Regions from separate parts of the Microbacterium sp. CCH5-D1 genome, predicted to be linked through region 1. Evidence: predicted binding sites of a transcription regulator. Region 1 holds the regulator's gene; the other holds the start of a gene.
The links. Region 1 encodes HspR, which represses chaperone genes until heat shock. Its sites were predicted from a motif close to AAGTTGAGTCNNNNNGACTCAACTT; they were not measured.
Positions count from the first base shown of each region.

Region 1 (5,009 bases):
CCGAACCGGCATCCGAATAGGTCATGATCCAGCGGTCCAGATACGTCGACCACATCACCGAGAGCTCGCCGACCGCGCCTTCCAGAATCGTCTCGGCGTCGCGCAGGTCGTCGCTCCACTGCGGCGTCCCTCCTTCGAGACCTGCGAAGTACGAGTACTCCGACTGGTCTTCGACGGCTTCCTCGGTGGCCGGGACGCGCATCAGCTGAACACCACCGAATCGGCCGGACGGAATCGACCAGAAATAGATCCAGTCCGCGTCGCCGTCCCTCACCTCGGCCGTCGCGAACTGCACGAAGTTCGAGTCACCCGGCCACTCCACGCCTTCGACAGGGCGCCATGTAGATCCGTGATCCCGCGAGACGACGAGGGCGGAGTAGTTGGAATCCCAGGCTCCAGGACTGCCCCAGAAACGCACCGACATGTACGAGACGTAGATCGCGTCTCCGACAGCGAAGCCGTAGGTCGGAATCTTCGTGACCTCGCCACCGGCGCCGTTCGCGTCGTGATCGCCTTCGATGAGGGGCGCGGCGAGGCCGACCTCATCCTCCAGCCACCCCTCGAACTCGATGCCGTCCGACGGGTCGTCGTCGGTTGTCCACGCAGCCACGTTCGAGCGCCAGAACCCGCCCTGCCCACCGATCGACCCGGGCTCGCGTTCGCCGAACGTGTCGCCGAAGAAGAAGAAGGTCTTGTCACCGACGTTCACCATCGATCCGAGGTCGGTGCCCGCGACCGAGACCGACTCCGTGTCGTTCATGGCGCCCGGCCCCGTGAGCTGCGCGATCTCGGTGAGGCCGGACACCCCATCGAGCACGAACGGTTTGTCAGGATCGGGATCGACGATCACACCGCCCTCTCCACTGCACCCGACAACAGCGACGGCCAGAACGAGGGATACCGCCACGGCCACTCGGCGGAAGACGACAGGAAGGAAGGCGACAGGGCGGGACATGATCCTCCTCGATCGACGTGATGCCTCGAATCTAGCGAAATCGATTTCAACACACTAGGGTCATCGACATGCTCGACTTCGCAACACCCCACTGGCTTCGGCCCTCTGGTGACGGCGCAACCGAGCCCCGGTGGGGGCCTGTCGGCGGGCTCCAGGTCGGAATCCCGCCGACACCGGGCCCGCGCGGGCTCCTGCGCGTCTTCACCCCCTACCTCGACCACCCCCACGAGCGGCTGGTGAACTTCATCGCCGTGGAGCCGGTCCCGGAGGGCGCGACAGAACGGGGATTCTCAGAGATGGAGCCGAGCACGCTGGATCCCGGCGAGCAGGGCAAGAGGTTTTGGTCGGCGGACGATTCTGCAGGTGCGAACTCCATGCCGTCGACGGCCCCGGCCCGTGGACGGATCGGTACCGTCGAGGGCGTGGAGACGCTCACCGTCTGGATCGGCGTCGAACGCTTCGCCAACGGTGCGGATGTGAGTGTGAGGGTACGGTTCTTCGCCGACCGGCCGCACGAGGTGGAGGTCGCGGGGTTCACGAGGGCGACATCTGTGCCGCTCTCACACCTGATCCTCACCGCGACGATGGGCAATTGGGCACGACTGCGGCTGCTGCACCTGGCGGACCGCGTGGTGTCGCCTGCCGAGCTGTGGCCGGAGTTCTCGGGCACCGCGTTCACCGCTCACGGCCGCTTTCCGCTCGCCGACCTGACCCGCGACGGGGAATCGGCGATGGTGAGCGCCACCGGCGACGAGGAGGAGCCCTGGTCCGTCGAGTACTCCGCTGATACCGCGGAACACTGGCGCTTCCTCGGTCGTCGAGCCGTGCAGACCTGGCGCGTGGATGACCCGCACCCGGCGCTCGAGGCAGTGGTCAACGCCCGCTGGTCCTATTGGGCGAGTTCTTCGCCGATCCCCGGGGGTCCCGCGTACGAGAACTTCGAGATCGTCGAACCGTTCCGCAATGGTGCGGCGTTCCGGTTCTCCGTGGAGCCGCTCTGATCGAGGCGCTGCCTCCAGGCGCTGCCTCCAGGCGCTGCCTCTAGGCGCTGCCTCTAGGCGCTGCCTCGCGGGTCCCAGAGCACGACCTCGGTCGAGCGGCGCAGGCGGCGACCGGTCGGCATGGGCACGACGCCCGCGGAACCCGCGGCGAACACGCGCACGCCGGGGCGATTCTCCCGCTCGGTGCGCAGGGCGGCTTCGAGCACGGCGATCCGGTTGCGCAGCGCCCTGTTCTCGTCTTCGAGGTCGAGCAGACGAGCGATCGCGGGAAGGCTCGCCCCTTCGGAGGAGAGCTGTGCGACCTCGCGCAGCTGCTCGATGTTGCGAGACGAATAGCGGCGCGAGCCGCCCGAGGTGCGGCCGGGGACGACGAGGCCGATGCGGTCGTACTGCCGCAGCGTCTGAGGGTGAAGGCCGGAGAGCTCGGCGGCGGCCGCGATCGCGAACACCGGGGTGTCGGCGTTCATCATCGATTCCCCTCTCCTCTCCTACCCGTGTCTCTTGTCGTACGCGCGGACTCAGGCAGAGGCGCCGGAACAGGCGCGTTCTTCACAGAACGGCCTGATCCGGCGCGAACGCCTGTCCCGGCGATGTGATCCCGACGACTGCTCATCGCCGGGCCTTCGCCATCAACTCGGCTCGCGGGTTCTCATCGGGCTCGAGCTCCTGGAACTTCTCCAGCGCCGCGCGTGCGGCCTCGTCGAGGTGCGTCGGCACCGCGACCTGGAGCTCGGCGAGCAGATCGCCCGTGCCCTTCGACGTCGCGACTCCGCGACCCTTGACCCGCAGCACCCGCCCTGAGGGGGTGCCCGGTGCGACGCGGAGCTTGACCACGTCGCCGCCGAGGGTCGGGACTTCGATGGTCGCCCCCAGGGTCGCCTCCGTGAAGGTCACGGGCACGACGACGCGCAGGTTGAGACCGTCGCGCGTGAAGACAGGGTGCGGGCGCACCGTGATCTGCACCACGATGTCACCGCTCTCCCCACCATCGGGCGAGGGCCGGCCGCGGCCGCGCAGACGGATCTTCTGGCCGTCGGCGACACCGGCGGGGATCTTCACCTTGAACGGCTTGCCGTCTTCGCCCTGCAGCGAGATGGTCTCGCCCTGCACGGCGGTGACGAAGTCGAGCGTGGTGCGCGCGGTCACGTCAGCACCGCGCTGCGGCCCGCCGAAGCCGCGGTAGCCGCCGCTCGGCTGGCCGAAGCGTCCGCCGCCGAAGCTCGCACCCTGGCCCTGGTTGAACATCGCGAAGATGTCCTCGAAGTCCGCCGTCTGCCCTCGGCCCTGCTGGCCGAAACGGCTGAACACGTCTTCGAAGCCGCCTGCGCCCTGGCCGCCCGCCGTGAAGCGGGCACCGGAGCCCATGGCGCGGATCTCGTCGTACTCCTTGCGCTGTTCCGCATCGGAGAGCACCGAGTAGGCCTCGCTGATCTCCTTGAACTTCGCCTCGGCCTTGGCATCACCCTGATTGGAGTCCGGGTGATACTTGCGCGCGAGCTTGCGGTACGTCTTCTTCAGTTCCGCATCGCTGACGTCCTTGGACACGCCGAGGGTCTTGTAGAAGTCCTTGTCGAACCAATCCTGGCTGGCCATCGATCACCTACCCTTCCGGGACAGCGACGACGACCTTCGCAGGGCGCAGCTCGACATCACCGAGACGGTAGCCCACCTCGACGACCTCGAGGATCGTGGTCTTCTCGGCGCCGGGCGTCGGCTGCTGGAAGATCGCCTCGTGACGCTGCGGGTCGAATTCCTCGCCCTTCTCGCCGTACGCGACCACTCCGAGACGCTCCACGACCGTGCGCACCTTCTCGGCGATCACGGCGAAGGGCGTGCCCTCGACCAGATCACCGTGCTGGGCCGCGCGATCGAGGTCGTCGAGCACGGGGACCAGGCCCTTGGCGGCCTCGCCCTTCGCCCGCTCGATCTCGACCTGCCGCTGCTCTTCGGTGCGGCGACGGTAATTGGCGTACTCGGCCTGCAGACGCTTGAGGTCGTTCAGCAGAGTGGACTCGAGGTCGGCGAGCACGGCGTCTTCCGCCGCGGCCTCGCCGGTCTGGGTCGCGCCGAGGATGTCGTCGACCGTCAGGTCGTCGGGAGCGCCGTCTGCCGGGGTCTCGTCCGAGCCCTCGGCGGCCTGCGCATCGCGGGAGTCCTGGTGGTGCGGCGCGGGGCCGGATGCCTGAGCATCCGACCCCTCGCTGCGACCTTCGGCGGACTCAGGATTCTGGTTCTCGTCGAAGTTCTTGTCGGTCATGGTTACTTCTTCTCGTCCTCGTCGTCGACGACCTCGGCGTCGATGACGTCCTCGTCGGAGGAGGGAGCGTCACCGGCCGGGGCCTCGCCGTCAGCCGAAGCGCCGGCAGCGGCATCCGCCTGCGAGGAGGCGTAGATGGCCTCGCCGAGCTTGGACTGCGACTGGTTGAGCTTGTCGAACGCGGTCTTCACAGCGTCGTCATCCTCACCGGCCAGAGCCGTCTTGAGCGCGTCGACATCGGCCTTGACCTCGGTCTTCACGTCTTCGGGCAGCTTGTCGTCGTTCTCGGTGATCAGCTTGTCGATCGAGTACGCGAGCGTCTCGGCCTGGTTGCGGACCTCGGCGGCCTCGCGACGCGCCTTGTCCTCGGCCGCGTGCTCCTCGGCCTCGCGCACCATGCGCTCGATGTCTTCCTTCGACAGCGACGAGCCGCCGGAGATGACGATCGACTTCTCGGTGCCGGTGCCCTTGTCCTTGGCGGACACGTGCACGATGCCGTTGGCGTCGATGTCGAAGGTGACCTCGATCTGCGGGATGCCACGGGGAGCCGGGGCGATACCCGTCAGCTCGAACGTGCCGAGCGGCTTGTTGTCACGCGTGAAGTCACGCTCGCCCTGGAAGACCTGGATCGCGACGGACGGCTGGTTGTCGTCTGCCGTGGTGAAGGTCTCGCTGCGCTTGGTCGGGATGGCCGTGTTGCGCTCGATGAGCTTGGTCATCATGCCGCCCTTGGTCTCGATGCCGAGGCTCAGCGGGGTGACATCGATGAGCAGGACGTCCTTGCGCTCGCCCTTGA
Region 1 covers NZ_LSJW01000032.1:13,938-18,946, forward strand. Annotated here, with positions in the region: gene AX744_RS01985 (DUF4185 domain-containing protein) at 1-955, opposite strand, end outside; gene AX744_RS01990 (hypothetical protein) at 1,024-1,956, shown strand; gene AX744_RS01995 (heat shock protein transcriptional repressor HspR) at 2,010-2,423, opposite strand; gene AX744_RS02000 (DnaJ C-terminal domain-containing protein) at 2,566-3,549, opposite strand; gene AX744_RS02005 (nucleotide exchange factor GrpE) at 3,557-4,213, opposite strand; gene dnaK (molecular chaperone DnaK) at 4,216-5,009, opposite strand, start outside.

Region 2 (5,009 bases), on a different contig from region 1:
GGATGCGCTGCGCTTCGTCGGGCTGCCTACATGGGAGGCGATCAGTCGTCACCCCGTGACAACGAGCGTGCACGAGGATGTGGCACGGGTGCGGCACGTGGCTCTCGGTCAGGCGGCCGACCTCGTGATCGTGGCGCCGGCGACCGCGAACTCGATCGCGAAGATCACTGCCGGGCTCGCCGACGATCTCCTGGGGACCACCCTGCTCGCGACCGAGGCCCCGGTGCTGATCGCTCCGGCGATGCACGCCGAGATGTGGCGGAACAGGGCGACACAGGCGAACATCGCGACCCTGCGGGAGCGCGGTGTGCACCTGGTGGGTCCTGCCGACGGTGAGCTCGCCGGTGGTGACAGCGGTCCCGGCCGGATGTCGGAACCCGAGGAGATCTTTGCCGCCGCGCAGGCGCTGCTGGCTCCCGGTGACCTCGCCGGCGTGCGGGTGGTGGTCTCGGCCGGCGGCACTCGCGAGCCGATCGATCCCGTGCGTTTCCTCGGCAACCGCTCCAGCGGCCGGCAGGGTGCGGCGCTCGCCGCGGAGGCGGCCGCTCGCGGAGCCGAGGTGACCCTGGTGTCGGCGAACATCTCGGGTGACGTGCTCGCCGATGTGCGGCATCCGTCGATCCGCGTCGTCGGCGTGGGCTCCGCGATCCAGCTCGCAGAGGTGATGAAGCGTGAGGCCGCAGAGTCGGACGTGATCGTGATGGCCGCCGCGGTCGCCGACTACCGACCGGTCGCGGTCTCGGAGCGCAAGCTCACCAAGGAGGGCGGCGGGGTACCCGCCATCGAGCTGATCGAGAACGAGGACGTCGTCGCAGCCCTGGCCTCTGCACGTCGCCCGGGTCAGCTCGTCGTCGGCTTCGCAGCCGAGACTCCGGAGGACGAGGCCGAACTGCTCGCTCGCGCTCGCGGCAAACAGCAGCGCAAGGGTGTCGACCTGCTGGTGGTGAACGAGGTCGGCTGGGAGCGCGGGTTCGAGAGCGCGGAGAATGCCGTGCACATCCTGGGCCCCGGCGGTGCGGTGGCGGCGACCGTCTCCGGCTCCAAACGCGCTGTCGCGTCCGCGATCTGGGACGCGATCGGACGGGAGCGCTGACGAGGCGGACGGACTGGAGGAGAATCTCGGCGAGTGCTAAACTTGAGTCAATCAGACTCAACTTTGATCCCGTCCTCCGACTTGGTGGACGGGAGACGACCAGAAGGAGCAACTCCAGGAGGAGCGCATGACCACCCCGCAGACCGGCAACCAGAACCAAGAGCAGCAGTCCGCCCTCGAGCAGTTCGGCATCAACCTCACCGACCGTGCCCGCGAAGGCAAGCTCGACCCCGTGATCGGACGCGACAGCGAGATCCGTCGGGTCAGTCAGGTGCTCACCCGACGCACGAAGAACAACCCCGTGCTGATCGGCGAGCCCGGCGTCGGTAAGACCGCCGTCGTCGAAGGCCTCGCCCAGCGCATCGTCGCCGGCGACGTCGCCGAGTCCCTCAAGGACAAGGAGCTGGTCACGCTCGACATCTCCGCCCTCGTGGCCGGCGCCATGTACCGCGGCCAGTTCGAGGAGCGGCTGAAGCAGGTGCTCAAGGAGATCACCGAGTCCGACGGGCAGGTCATCACGTTCATCGATGAGCTGCACGTGCTGATGGGCGCCGGTGGCGGTGAAGGCTCGGTCGCCGCATCCAACATGCTGAAGCCGATGCTGGCCCGCGGCGAGTTGCGGTTGATCGGCGCGACCACCCTCAACGAGTATCGCGAGTTCATCGAGAAGGACGCAGCGCTCGAGCGCCGCTTCCAGCAGGTCTACGTCGGTGAGCCCACGGTCGAGGACACGATCGCGATCCTCCGCGGCCTCAAGGGTCGGTACGAGGCGCACCACGGGGTGACCATCTCCGACAGTGCTCTCGTTGCTGCTGCGGCCCTGTCGAACCGGTACCTGCCCGCGCGTCAGCTGCCCGACAAGGCGATCGACCTGATCGACGAGTCGATGTCGCGGCTCAAGATGGAGATCGACTCGTCTCCGGTCGAGATCGACCAGCTCAAGCGTCAGGTCGACCGGATGAAGCTCGAGGAGCTCGCCCTCAAGCGCGAGAAGGACGCTGCGTCCAAGGAGCGACTGAGCGCCTTGCGCGAGCAGCTCGTCGGCATGGAGCGACAGCTCGCCGAGCTCGAAGCCCGCTGGGCGCGCGAGCGTCAGGGTCTGAACCGGGTGGGCGAGCTCAAGAAGCAGCTCGACGACGCGATCACGCAGCGCGACCTCGCCATGCGCAATGCCGACTACACGAAGGCTTCGAAGCTCGAGTACGAGACGATCAAGCGCCTGGAGCGCGACATCGCGGAGGCCGAGCAGGCGGAGGACACCGCGTCGAGCGAGCCTCGCATGGTCAACGAGCAGGTGACCGAGGAGGACATCGCGGCCGTGATCGCCGCGTGGACCGGCATCCCCGTCGGCCGGTTGCTGCAGGGTGAGAGTGAGAAGCTGCTGCACCTGGAGAACGAGCTCGGCAAGCGCCTGATCGGGCAGAAGGACGCCGTGAAGGCCGTGTCCGACGCCGTCCGCCGTTCGCGCGCGGGGATCAGCGACCCCGGTCGTCCGACCGGATCGTTCCTGTTCCTCGGCCCGACCGGTGTCGGCAAGACCGAGCTTGCCAAGGCGCTGGCGGAGTTCCTCTTCGACGACGAGCACGCCATGGTGCGCATCGACATGTCGGAGTACGGCGAGAAGCACTCGGTGTCCCGGCTCGTCGGCGCCCCTCCCGGGTACGTCGGCTACGAGCAGGGTGGTCAGCTGACCGAGGCCGTGCGTCGCCGGCCGTACAGTGTGATCCTGCTCGACGAGGTCGAGAAGGCGCACCCCGAGGTGTTCGACGTGCTGCTGCAGGTGCTCGACGACGGTCGGCTGACCGATGGGCAGGGGCGCACGGTCGACTTCTCGAACGTGATCCTGATCCTCACCTCGAACCTGGGCTCGCCCATCCTCATCGACCCCGTGCTCGCACCCGATGAGAAACGCGACCAGGTGATGGCGCTCGTGCGGCAGGCGTTCCGTCCGGAATTCCTGAACCGCCTCGACGACATCGTGATGTTCTCGGCGCTGAGCGAAGACGACCTCGCACAGATCGTGGAGCTCTCGGTCGACCAGCTGCACGACCGGCTGAAGGACCGGCGACTCACCCTCGCGGTCACTCCGGATGCGCGGGCCTGGCTCGCCGAGCGCGGGTACGACCCCATGTTCGGTGCTCGTCCGCTGCGCCGCCTCATCCAGAGCGAGGTGCAGAACAAGCTCGCGACCGCGCTGCTCTCGGGCAACGTGCACGACGGCGACACGGTTCGCGTCGACGTGGCCGCCGACGGGATGGGCCTCGTGCTCACCTCGACGACGCCGGAGCCCGAGGCCGACTCCGACTCCGACGAGGATGACGTGATCGAGGCGGAGCTCCTCGAGGACTGACACGCCACGACTGAGCTGAACCGCTCGGACACAGAAGAGGGACCAGCGGGTGATCCGCGGGTCCCTCTTCTCGTGGGGTCTCGGCTTTGACGTGCGGGCTCAGCACTCTCGTGCAGGCTCAGCCGCGCAGACCGGAGGCCGCGGCGAGTGCGCGACCGGTGAGGGAGTCGTCGTCACGCACGATCTCGGACGGCGTCCCGCTGAAGATCAGGCTCCCGCCGTCGGATCCCGCCCCCGGACCGATGTCGATGATGTGATCGGCACGGGCGACCACTCGCAGGTTGTGCTCCACGACCACCAGCGTCGCTCCCTCCTCGAGCAGGTCGTCGAAGAGGAGGTTGATGGTGTCGACGTCGGAGGGGTGCAGGCCGGAGGTCGGCTCGTCGAGGATGATGCGGTCCGCCCGGTCGCGGTGCGGATCGCTGAGGTGGCGGGCCAGCAGCAGACGCTGCTTCTCCCCGCCGGACAGCGTGTCGAGCGACCGGCCGACCGGGATGTATCCCAGTCCGGTGCGCTGCACCCAGGCCAGGGCCTCGACCACGTCGGCATGGGCGGAGAAGAGGGCGCTGACCTCGGCCGGTGGTGCCGCCAGCACGTCGGCGATCGTGGCGCCGTCGACCCGCACGGCCAGAGCGGTCGGGTTGAAGCGCAGCCCGCCGCACGCATCGCAGGGGAGGGACACGTCGTCGAGGAACGCGAGCTCGGTCGTGATGTGGCCGCGGCCGCGACAGGTGGGGCACGCCCCGCGGGAATTGAAGCTGAACCAGGAGGGGTCGAGGCCGGAGGCATCCGCGAACACCGCCCTGACGGTGTCGGCGATGCGAAGGATGCTCAGGGTCGTGGATCGGACGCCGCCGCGCAGCGGTTCCTGTCCGACGACCGTGAAGTCCGGGTGCTGGCGTGGCAGCTCCGTGGTCGCGAACGAGCTCTTGCCGGAACCGGCGACTCCCGTGACGGCCGTGAGCACGCCCAACGGGATGTCGACGTCGAAACCTCGCAGGTTGTGCGAGCGCGCATCCCGCACCGTGATCCGGCCTGACGGTGCCCGTGTCGCTCGACGGATCGGCAACGGCTCGGCGAGCAGGCGCCCCGTCAGTGTGTCGCCGGCGCTGAGCTCGGCCGGCGTCCCCTCGAACTGCACGAGCCCACCGGCAGACCCCGCACCGGGACCGAGGTCGATGATGTGGTCGGCGACCGCGATCACCTGCGGGTGATGCTCGACGACGAGGATCGTGTTCCCGGCATCGCGCAGTCGTTGGAGCAGGGCGACGAGGCGCTGGATGTCGGCGGGGTGCAGCCCGGTGCTCGGCTCGTCGAACACGTAGGTGACGTCGGTGAGCGCGCTGCCGAGGTGTCGCACGATCTTGACGCGCTGCGCCTCGCCGCCGGACAGCGTCGCCGACTCGCGGTCGAGCGCGAGGTAGCCGAGGCCGACCGAGAGCAGGGCGTCGAGCGCATGACGGATCCCTTCGACCGCCGGTGCCACCCGTGGGTCGTCGAACTCCTCGAGCAGCGCGTGCAGCTCGGAGACCGGCATGCGCATCCAGTCCACGATCGAGCGCCCGG
Region 2 covers NZ_LSJW01000077.1:10,442-15,450, reverse strand. Annotated here, with positions in the region: gene coaBC (bifunctional phosphopantothenoylcysteine decarboxylase/phosphopantothenate--cysteine ligase CoaBC) at 1-1,093, shown strand, start outside; gene AX744_RS05120 (ATP-dependent Clp protease ATP-binding subunit) at 1,221-3,443, shown strand; gene AX744_RS05115 (ATP-binding cassette domain-containing protein) at 3,562-5,009, opposite strand, start outside.
Region 2: the regulator HspR is predicted to act here: its motif matches at 1,133-1,157, upstream of AX744_RS05120 (ATP-dependent Clp protease ATP-binding subunit).